Regions from separate parts of the Paenibacillus wynnii genome, predicted to be linked through region 2. Evidence: riboswitches for the same ligand, from Rfam matches in the RefSeq annotation. Region 2 holds a riboswitch; each other region holds the start of a gene.
The links. Region 2 has a riboswitch for cyclic di-AMP ahead of PWYN_RS01435 (C40 family peptidase). Riboswitches for the same ligand answer to the same signal wherever they lie in the genome.

Region 1: linked by a shared signal. The riboswitch ahead of PWYN_RS11120 (C40 family peptidase) and the one ahead of PWYN_RS01435 (C40 family peptidase) in region 2 are both predicted to bind cyclic di-AMP.
Region 3: linked by a shared signal. The riboswitch ahead of PWYN_RS00825 (TrkH family potassium uptake protein) and the one ahead of PWYN_RS01435 (C40 family peptidase) in region 2 are both predicted to bind cyclic di-AMP.

Annotation. Positions count from the first base shown of each region.
Region 1 is NZ_JQCR01000002.1:1,915,396-1,918,673, reverse strand. It holds gene PWYN_RS11125 (GNAT family N-acetyltransferase) at 32-517, opposite strand; gene PWYN_RS11120 (C40 family peptidase) at 772-1,269, opposite strand; cyclic di-AMP (ydaO/yuaA leader) riboswitch at 1,275-1,419, opposite strand; gene PWYN_RS11115 (C40 family peptidase) at 1,793-2,221, opposite strand; cyclic di-AMP (ydaO/yuaA leader) riboswitch at 2,278-2,416, opposite strand; gene PWYN_RS11110 (hypothetical protein) at 2,633-3,278, opposite strand, start outside.
Region 2 is NZ_JQCR01000001.1:287,289-290,566, forward strand. It holds gene PWYN_RS01430 (DUF1801 domain-containing protein) at 145-549, opposite strand; gene PWYN_RS01435 (C40 family peptidase) at 665-1,132, opposite strand; cyclic di-AMP (ydaO/yuaA leader) riboswitch at 1,137-1,268, opposite strand; gene PWYN_RS01440 (DUF6803 family protein) at 1,455-1,940, shown strand; gene PWYN_RS01445 (DUF2933 domain-containing protein) at 1,995-2,186, opposite strand; gene PWYN_RS01450 (hypothetical protein) at 2,259-2,465, opposite strand; gene PWYN_RS01455 (sensor histidine kinase) at 2,462-3,278, opposite strand, start outside.
Region 3 is NZ_JQCR01000001.1:143,965-147,242, forward strand. It holds gene PWYN_RS00820 (potassium channel family protein) at 1-163, opposite strand, end outside; gene PWYN_RS00825 (TrkH family potassium uptake protein) at 178-1,515, opposite strand; cyclic di-AMP (ydaO/yuaA leader) riboswitch at 1,627-1,813, opposite strand; gene PWYN_RS00830 (CPBP family intramembrane glutamic endopeptidase) at 2,111-3,278, shown strand, end outside.

The sequences.
Region 1 (3,278 bases), on a different contig from region 2:
GCCTATTCTTAAAAAGGTGGAAATTAAGGTGCTATTTATCATAGACCATGCAATAAAATGGCTTATCTCCAGTGGGTGTCCGCCGTTCATAGGTGTCCGTAATCGTAAAACCGCATTTGCGATAGGTTCGGATAGCACGTTGGTTCCAAGTGAGGACTTCGAGATCTATTTCCCATTCAGGATAACGTTTCAACGCTACCTTAACTATAGAATCCACGAACAGCTTTCCTAGTCCATGTCCGCAAAAATCAGGGTTCATGCCTATGCCTAGCCTGACAACACCTTCCATTGGGAAGAGCTGAGCAAAACCGCAAAATACATCCTGATCATTTAACACAGATACATATTGATGACTTCGTATCTCTGGGTCTCCGAATTCTATGCCCAGCGCCTGCATTTGATCCCAGCGTTGCCAACCATAAATGTTATAGGGGGGTTCATAATTCCAAAGGCAGATCTCTTCTGCATGTGTGATTTCCATCGGAACCACACGGAAGGTTACAGGAGAACTAATCATAGGTCAAAGACCTCCTTTCAGGGAAGTAATCTATATCTAATTATATACAAAAAGAGCCATAATCGACTCAAGAACTTTATTGAAGGAAAAAATTTACAAAAAAATAATTTATTAAATAACGATTTAAGGGGCGATTTGATGTTTTACGGTTGATGAGAAGGGTAAAAATAAGTATGGCGAAAAAATAAGACAAAAAAAATAAGCCCCCTCCAGGATTTCGGCAAAAATCGCGGAGTAGAGCTTATCGGTATTACTTATTGTACATCGTCATTGTCTTCTTGAACATCACTTGCAACGGTCTTATAAGCACTTGTGCTCATAATTCGTTTGGCGCCAACGTAGCGGTTGACGTAGTAACTGTCACTCAGCGTACTAATGGTTACACCGCGTGAAGATGAAGCATGTGCAAATTTACCATCGCCGACATAAATGCCGACATGTGAAACGCCTTTTCCACTGGTATTGAAGAATAGAAGATCTCCAGCTCTTAATTCATTACGGGAAACTGCAGTACCCATTTGATACTGAGAACCAGATTGGTGTGGCAAATCAATACCGATCTTGTCGAAGACGTACATGGTAAAACCAGAGCAATCAAAGCCGTTTGTCGATACTCCACCGGCTACATATTTAGTTCCGATAGCTTTATCGATTACTTTGTCCATCTTGGAATCCGCGAAAGCGCTTCCTGCTCCGATTGCGGTAAAAATAATGGAAAAGCTAAGTACTGCGGCTGCTAACTTTTTCTTCAAAAGTGTAAACCCCTTCCAAATGCCTACGAGGTTAGCTTAAGGGTTCGGTTGAAGGTCCCCTATGACCCCTCTTAGAATAGGAGGTCAATTCACCCAAAGTGGTTCCCCCGTTTTCCTTGTTTTATTAAGGAAACTCGGCACGTACTGATGATGCAGATAAACTTATCTGAAACACATGACAAAAGGTTCAAAAAGGACGGGCTATTCATTACAAAAATGTTACTAAAAACTCACTGCGATTATTGTAACAAACAGAGCCCAAGTTGGCAATCACTTATAACATATTAATGTGAAAATATTGAGATATTTGATAGCTATATAGCCTGTTAAATCCTGTTGCGGCGCTAAATGGACAAGTTTTTAAGTTTTTTTTCATTTTTTATCCAAAAAAGCGTTTCAGCATCGTTCAATACGTGTAAAAGGTAGAATAAGGAAATAAAGAAAAACCCGAAAATGATTACGGCAATAATCATGTTCCGGGCTATATGTTCGATTAAGTATTTAGTTATTTAGCTAGGATAGATCAATCAAAAGCAACAGCTTTATATGCTGTAGTACTCATAACTCTTTTAGCGCCAACGTAGCGGTTGGCCCAGTAGGACTGGCTCAGCGAACTAATATTTACACCGCGTGATGAAGAAGATTGTGCAAATTTTCCATTGCCGACATAAATACCAACATGGGACACGCCTTTTCCGAATGTGTTGAAGAAAATCAAGTCACCGGAACGGAGCTTGTTGCGCGGGACGGGAGTCCCTACTTTGAATTGAGCTTTTGAAGTACGGGGTAAGGTAAGACCTACTTTAGTGAATACATATTTGGTGAACCCTGAACAGTCAAAGCCGGCTGTACTGGTGCCACCGAATTTATACGTCGTTCCTATGGTTTTAGCAATGACTGTATCCATTCTGGAGTCAGCAAAAGCGCTGCTGCTACCAAGGGTGAATGCCATCACAAGCCCCAATGCGGCTGCGGTGCATTTTTTCTTAAAGTTATGACTTTTCAAAGATGTATTCCTCCTAGTGCCGGCGAGGTTAGCTTAAGGGTTCGGTGGAAGGCCCCCTATGATCCCTCTGTAAGGAGATCAATTCACCCAAAATATGGTTCCCCCACTTCCTGGTGCTCAGGAATTTGGCGTTTTGTGCACCTAAATCGTAACATAACAACAGCGACAGGTACTCCAATTTTGTACTGAATAGTTACGAAATTTCTTAAAAGATTACAAACTTGTTACTATCAGTACAGGCATCATTGTAACAAAGGATTTACTGTTTTGCAAACGTTCTATTCATATTTAATCAAAAAAGAGTCTCGGCTCCTAGTTCTAGGAACGAAGACTCCTTATATATGCCCATAGGTCATCTTAATTATTACTTGGAAGCTTGCTTTGCCACAGGTGATACTGGGCCGCCAAACCCCACATTTTGAAGAAGGTAGAGGGAAGAGGGGAAATCTGCCGAATAAGGAGTGCTGGTAATCCGGGGCAAAAGATGCCCGTCAATCCACATAAGAGCAGGATGAGCAATCCGCCTGCCCCTAGGATAGCCGCAGTGACTAGTGCAGGGATGATATGCCGCAAACAGAGAATAAGGGAGTAGAACATGCCCGTATCACTGGTGTAACCGAATTGCATATATAACAGGCACAACCGGATGATAAAAATATAAATTAGCCACACTAAGAGATAAGGGCTGATCTTTAACAGCAACGAATAGTCCAGAAATGAGGACAAGAGCAGCTTGTATATTCTCGGGGCCAACCAGTATAGAGGCACAAGAGCCAGTAGCCATTCTACAAGGCTGAAGATCAGAACAGGTAAGCCATAGAGCTTCATGCCGGGGAAGAAGAAAAGACCACGCACACCTTTGGACTCCTGATGCAGTTCATGGATCAGTCCAGCCCGAATAAAGGGCGACAGCAGCAACTTTAGTATGGTTATGGCCAGCAGCATCCACAGCCAACGCTGTACGTCAGGATCGCTGCTGAGGCTGAATTGACCCTCGATGTAG
Region 2 (3,278 bases):
TATTCGTGTTTTTAGTTGCACAAAGTACATCTATCCATACATCCGAGCGCCAAAAGCTGGGAATAAGTGTGTAAAATACATCTATTTCACTGACTACCTCCGAAACGGGTAGCATCAAGAAGTGTGTATAAGCAGGTAAAGTATCTACTTTGAACTCGTTACCTCGATCCACTTAGTAACTACTGCGGCAAGCTTCTCCCTATTAGCCTCCACATCACTCCGATCCGTAAACTTGATAATAGCTCTGTCGGCTGTAACCCATTCTAATAAACCCGTGGTGTCTTCAAAAAGAGTTCCATTCCCTCCTGCATGTTCATTTTTTTTAGCGCCGCAATGAAAAACAAGTCGAAAAAATCCTTTTCCTTGAAAATTAAAAGTCACTCGATCTTCGTTATTGAAACAGAAACTCGGCGCATTCCACTTTATATGTTCCGTAATGAATTCATTGGCGCCTAAAATGATGTTTCGAACTTCCTCAATTTCTTTCTTTAATGGATGTTCTAGATGGTTCAAAAATTCAACGACTTGCTCATGACCAGACTTCTTCATTATTGTTCATCCTTCCTTTAGCAAATAGTTTATTTATAAGTTATAACATACATAATTTACTTATTGAAAAAAAAGGACAAGCCCCATAAACAGGCTTGTCCTTTTTTACTATAAATTAGTCTACCATTTTAAGATAATTCTTTTCATCTACAACACGTCGCGCTGTAACATAACGATCTTTGTAATAAGTATCCGACAACTTGCTTATTCTTACTCCCTTACTGCTTGAGGAGTGAGCGAATTGATTATCACCTAAGTAAATTCCCGCATGAGAGATACCCGTACCCAAGGTATTAAAAAACACCAAATCTCCTGATCGCAAATTCTCTTTTGTCACTGGTGTTCCTACTTTTGCTTGTGATTGGGATGTACGGGGAAGATTATCCACATTAAACTTTTTCAATAAATACAAGATAAATCCAGAACAATCAAACCCTGCGGAAGTGGTTCCACCCCATAAATACGGTGTTCCCAGTACCTGATTCACTTCACTTTCAAGCCCAGCCTCACTTGCAAATGTACTGGGTACAGCGGTAGTGAATATGATTGCAGCTCCTAGTAAAGATAAGATGACTTTCTTCAGAACCTTGTTCTCCCTTCAATGCCTACGGAGTTAGCTGAGGATTCGGTTAAAGGTTCCCTATATTCTCTTGCACACAAGAATAATTCACCCGGATTGGTTCCCCCGTTTTCAAAACGAAATTCGGCAGTTGGTTAATATTTTGTAACTAATTACACTTTAATCTATCATGAAAGAATCTGTCAATCCTTTCAAAGATTTTATAAAAGAAACAAAAGTGTAATAATCGGCCTATCTCAGTCCATATTTACTTCTACATACTTTCTACATATTTATTTCATATAATTAGTCCTGCAGTTAATTTATATAAGGAGGAATTTAAACAATGAACATGACACACTACATGTCCTTGCTTATGGACAACCAGCCATGGAATCTAATCATTTTTATGGCGATACCGGTAATTCTGGCTGAAACGATCACAGTAACTGAATTTTTTATCCTTTTTAACAAAAGCATTCAAGGCAGCTTGAAATCTTTTAACAGAATCTGCAGCATCATTGCTGGTCTTTATTTTACAGGCGTGTTCTTATATCTGTTCCCTACTGCTTTTGTTCCTTTAACTGTAAATGGAGAGTGGCACACTTGGGTAGACGTAGTGGCCGTTGGATTTTACTTGAGCGGCGTATTCTTCCTGTTACCTCTTGCTCTTCTTGATCTTGGACTTATCGGCCGTAAACGATCTGAAGAAGGAAAACTTAAACTACACTTTATTCTCGTCAGCGGTTTTCTAGTTGTAGCACATATCGCAATGATCTTCGGTATGGTTAATCCGGAAATTGTAAGCGGAATGGCTGGTATGGGCCATTAATATAGCAAGACTACTAAAAAGACTTCGAAATCATTTCGAAGTCTTTTTCGCATTTTATTTATTTAACCCCTGTATTTGTTTGCGCATTAGTTCATTCTGATCTTTCAACTCTGACAGCTCTTGCTGAACTTGTGTAATATCAACCTGATTCTTATGAGACCCATGGCCATGACCTCCACGCATACCAAACATCATGAATATCATCATTAACGGACAAATTAGAGTCACTAACCAAGACCATTCCATAAGTTACCCCCTATATAAATCTATTCTTTATAATCTTATTGTAATGAATGACTGTGTAGAAAGTATGTTGAATCATTGTTTTTTCATCCAGCTTAGGCCGATCCATTTCAATACTAGATATAGAATTAAGGTAATGAGAACAGCACAGAATAAAAATGTTTTTACATAACCACCAAATTGAAGAAGAGATTCGCTTCGGAAAGAAACCGCCGATAGGGCCATACACATTACACCCATTCCCATGAAGAGAATAGCAATTAGCCATTCTATTTTTTTCATGTTCTTCCCTCCCCATTGTCCGGCAGCAGAACAAATTGTATCTCAAACCGGGTGCCTTCTCCTAATTTACTGGAAACCTGTAATTCTCCACCCTGTACCTCAACTAGTTTTTTCACAATGGACAGGCCTAATCCAGTACCTCCAAATTGGCGGGAACGGGATTTTTCTACTCTATAGAACCGTTCGAAAATATAAGGCAGCTCTTCTTCAGGAATACCTATCCCAGTATCCTCCACAATTAAGGTTACCCGTTTGGAGGTATACACCAAATGAACATCGATGCCCCCTTGCTCTGTATAACGAATGGCATTCTCCAGCAGATTTAGTACGATTTGCTCCATTCGTTTCCCATCTGCATGAACCAATGATGCCTTTCCAGATTGACTGTTGGTTAGTCTTAGGCTCTTATCCTTTGCCTTCAATTCAACCTTCCTGACGGCCTGTTCAACCAACTCAGAAAGATCGATTCGTTCGAATACCAGTGAAATTTTGCCTTCTTCCATCTTTGCCATATCAAATAAATCATCCACTAAATGCTGAAGCCTTACGGCCTCTTGATAAATAATGTCCAGATAACGATCTTTCTCTTCCTCGGTTTCGTATAGCTTATCTTTAACTACCTTGGAGTATCCCTCCAAATAGGTGATAGGAGTTCGTAATTCATGAGAAATGTTAGAAAATAACTCTTGGCGGGTATCTCGGTAGTGCTGGAGATCAATCGCTAAATCATTTATGGCATCCGCTAGACTTCCGATTTCATCTTTACTTTTGATTTCCAACCGGGTTTCAAGTTCACCTCTTGCAATTTTACGG
Region 3 (3,278 bases), 140 kb from region 2:
TCGCATCCGCCATCACAGCATGCGTCAACTGCTCGCTCATTTCATCAACGCGTTCCTCGTGATGGTCTATTCCCAGCACCTCGTAGCCCATTTTCATAAGTTCAAGCGCGAGACTGGAACCAAAACGGCCTAGGCCGATTACTACAAATTGCTGTGCTTTCATGTCCGGTTGACTCCTTATCCAATAATCATTTTACCTTCTGGATACTTATACAGCGGTTTACCTTGTTTACGTCCAATTGCGTAAGCTAATGTCAATATGCCTAGTCGCCCGGAAAACATCGTTAGTGAGATCAGGATTTTACCGATGAATGACAATTCTGGAGTCAACCCCATACTTAGCCCTACCGTTGCGAAGGCTGATGTGGTCTCAAATAGGATCATCAAAAAGTTATGGTCTTCTGTGGTGGAGAGTACCATCGACACGGAGATGACCAGCAGCAGGGCAAGCAATGTAATCGTGAGCGCCTTAAAAATACGCTCTTGCGCCAGCCGATAACGGAACATTACGATATCTTCTCGTCCCCGCAGCATAGAAATAACCGCAGCAATCATAATTGTAAAGGTTGTCGTTTTGATACCGCCACCTGTTGAGCCCGGAGAGGCACCAATAAACATGAGAATGACCATAAAAAACTGTGACGCTTGACGCAGTCCGGCGATATCCACCGTATTGGCGCCAGCTGTACGAGGCGTGACGGATTGGAAGAAAGACGCTAGTACCTTACCGCCAAAGTTCAAGGGGCCCAGTGTACGTTGGTTTGTAAACTCAAATACGAATATAACCAGTGCACCTACGAGAATGAGTACCGCTGTCATAAACAGTACGACCTTACTGTGCAAGGACAGCCTTCGTGTTTTTTTGTATTCCACCAGGTCTGCCATAACGATAAATCCAATCCCCCCCATGATAATCAGAACCATCATGACTATATTAACTAGGGGATCACTTACATATCCTGTCAGGCTTCGATATTCACCAAACAGATCAAAACCAGCGTTGTTGAACAGTGAGACGGCATGAAATATACCAAAGTAAATCGCTCTTCCCAAAGGCATATCAAAAGCCCAACGTATAGATAGTAAGACGGCGGCAGTCCCTTCAATGACCAGAGAGTAAATTAATACTCTGCGGATCAGTCGTACAATGCCCTCCATAGAATTCTGGTTCATCGCTTCCTGAAGTATAAGTCTGTCACGCAGAGATATTTTACGTCTTAGTACCAAGGCGAATAGTGTGGCCATGGTCATGAAGCCTAAACCACCGATCTGGATAAGAAACATAATTACCGTTTGTCCAAAAGTGGTAAAAAACGTTCCTGTATCCCTCACTACCAGCCCCGTAACACAGGTAGCAGAAGTCGCTGTAAACACCGCGTCAATAAATTTCAGAGAATGCCCTGTTGTATTTGAGATAGGGAGCATTAATAACAATGATCCAATCAGAATAATAGCAGCAAAGCCGAACACCAGAATCTTTGGCGGGGAGAGCTTTAGGAAGCTGAATTTAGATATTTTAGATAACGGCGAAACCAAAATCCCTCACCTCTTCACAATAAGTTATATTTATTTATATATAAAAAAAACCAACAAAAAAAGCACTGGAACCCCCAATGCTTTAGCTAGGTCCCTGCAGAAAATAAGCCTACGAGGTTAGCTGACGGATTCGGACTGCTGCAGGCTGCCCTATTCGTTCCTTGAACGAAATTCACCCCCGATGAAGTAAAGCCAACAAACATGCGGCGTTCACTCACCTTCTTATCACTTCCTATGGTTCCCCCGTTTTCACCCAGAAATTCGGCTACTATACAATTGCATACAAATTATAAACGTTCTGCTCGGACTTCACAAAGACAATATTGAAGTATAAATAGTTAAAATAAGACTTTTAGAGAGAAGGAGATAGATAGAACACCTTTTCTCATGCCTTTTCCGTTAGTTTCCTGCAATTACATCGTTTTTTCATGATTTTTTTCGTTCGCACATTTAAAAATAAGCATAACAACAGCTTGTTCCACGTAAAAGGATAATACAACTATTTTTGGAACTATGGAAGCATTACTACTATAATGGAACATAGTGTTGTCAGTTTATCACAAGGAGGCGTTTCATGAATTCCGTCGGCCAGCCCCTTCAGCAGAGAGCTCTCACTAAAGGGCTTATCTTCTCGGGCATCATCGGTCTTATTATTTTTATTATGTTTCAGGTACTCCCGTCCTTGCTCGCAAGCTCCTCAGAGGAAAATACCACAGCGATCAGTAAGGTGGAAGCCCGTGAAAAAGCTGCTTTGTTTGCAGCAGAGCAGTTGGGCTATACAGCGGCTGCAAATGATGAGTGGACTGTCACTTATCAATCAGACTCTTCCTTTTACGGCTATATGTCCCGTGAGAAACTTCTGGAGGACTACACCAAGAACAAACTGGATCGGCGTTATCCCTTTGATGTGTTTCAAGTTTCACTCCTTACTTCAGATACGTTGAATCTGAACCTTTCCGTTGATCTTAATATGTACACGGGAGAGGTTGTGGCCTTCGACCGCGAAGCACAATCAGCTTCTGCAAATTTGCAGAAGTATGGAATCAAGACAGCTGCTTCAAGTGAGAGCAACGATACTGAAATGTCTCTGGAGCAGAAGGAAAACCTGGCCCGCCCTTGGCTTAAAAAGTGGGAAGTTAATCCGTCTAAGCTGCAGATCGAACCGAACTCAAAAGCCTACGGACTTGTGTATACAGACAGCTCCGTTAAGGTGGGAGAGTCGCAGTTGCGCTATAGCTTCAACTTCGCAGAGGGTGAAGTCTCTTCTTATAAGGCCGGTTTCTCTGCCCCCAGCTGGCATACCTCTTATGTGGAAAAGCAGACCTCTCTCGCCACTAAGCTAACCCTGTTCGGCTACGGCCTGCCCACGTTGGCTCTCGGCATTTTAGCTTTGATCTACAGCATTTTACGAAGAGGACATACCTCATTTGCACGGGGTGCATTTCTAAGCTCCGTACATTTTGTAATCATGATGGTCAGCACCTATAATATGCTTCCCGTAACCTCTGATCAAAGCACTGAAGCCCGGGTATCCGCCATTATTATGTTTGTGGTCTACGCGCTTTACAGCTTGTTGATGTCTTCACTCCTGTACTTCTCTCTAGTCGGCGGCAACGGACTATGGCGTCAGGAGGAAGGACTTAATCCATGGCCCCGCGCCAAAGAACCGGGATACGGACAATATGTACTCGACAGCATCCGCGCCGGTTATATCTGGGCCTTCGTTCTGCTCGGTGTGCAGA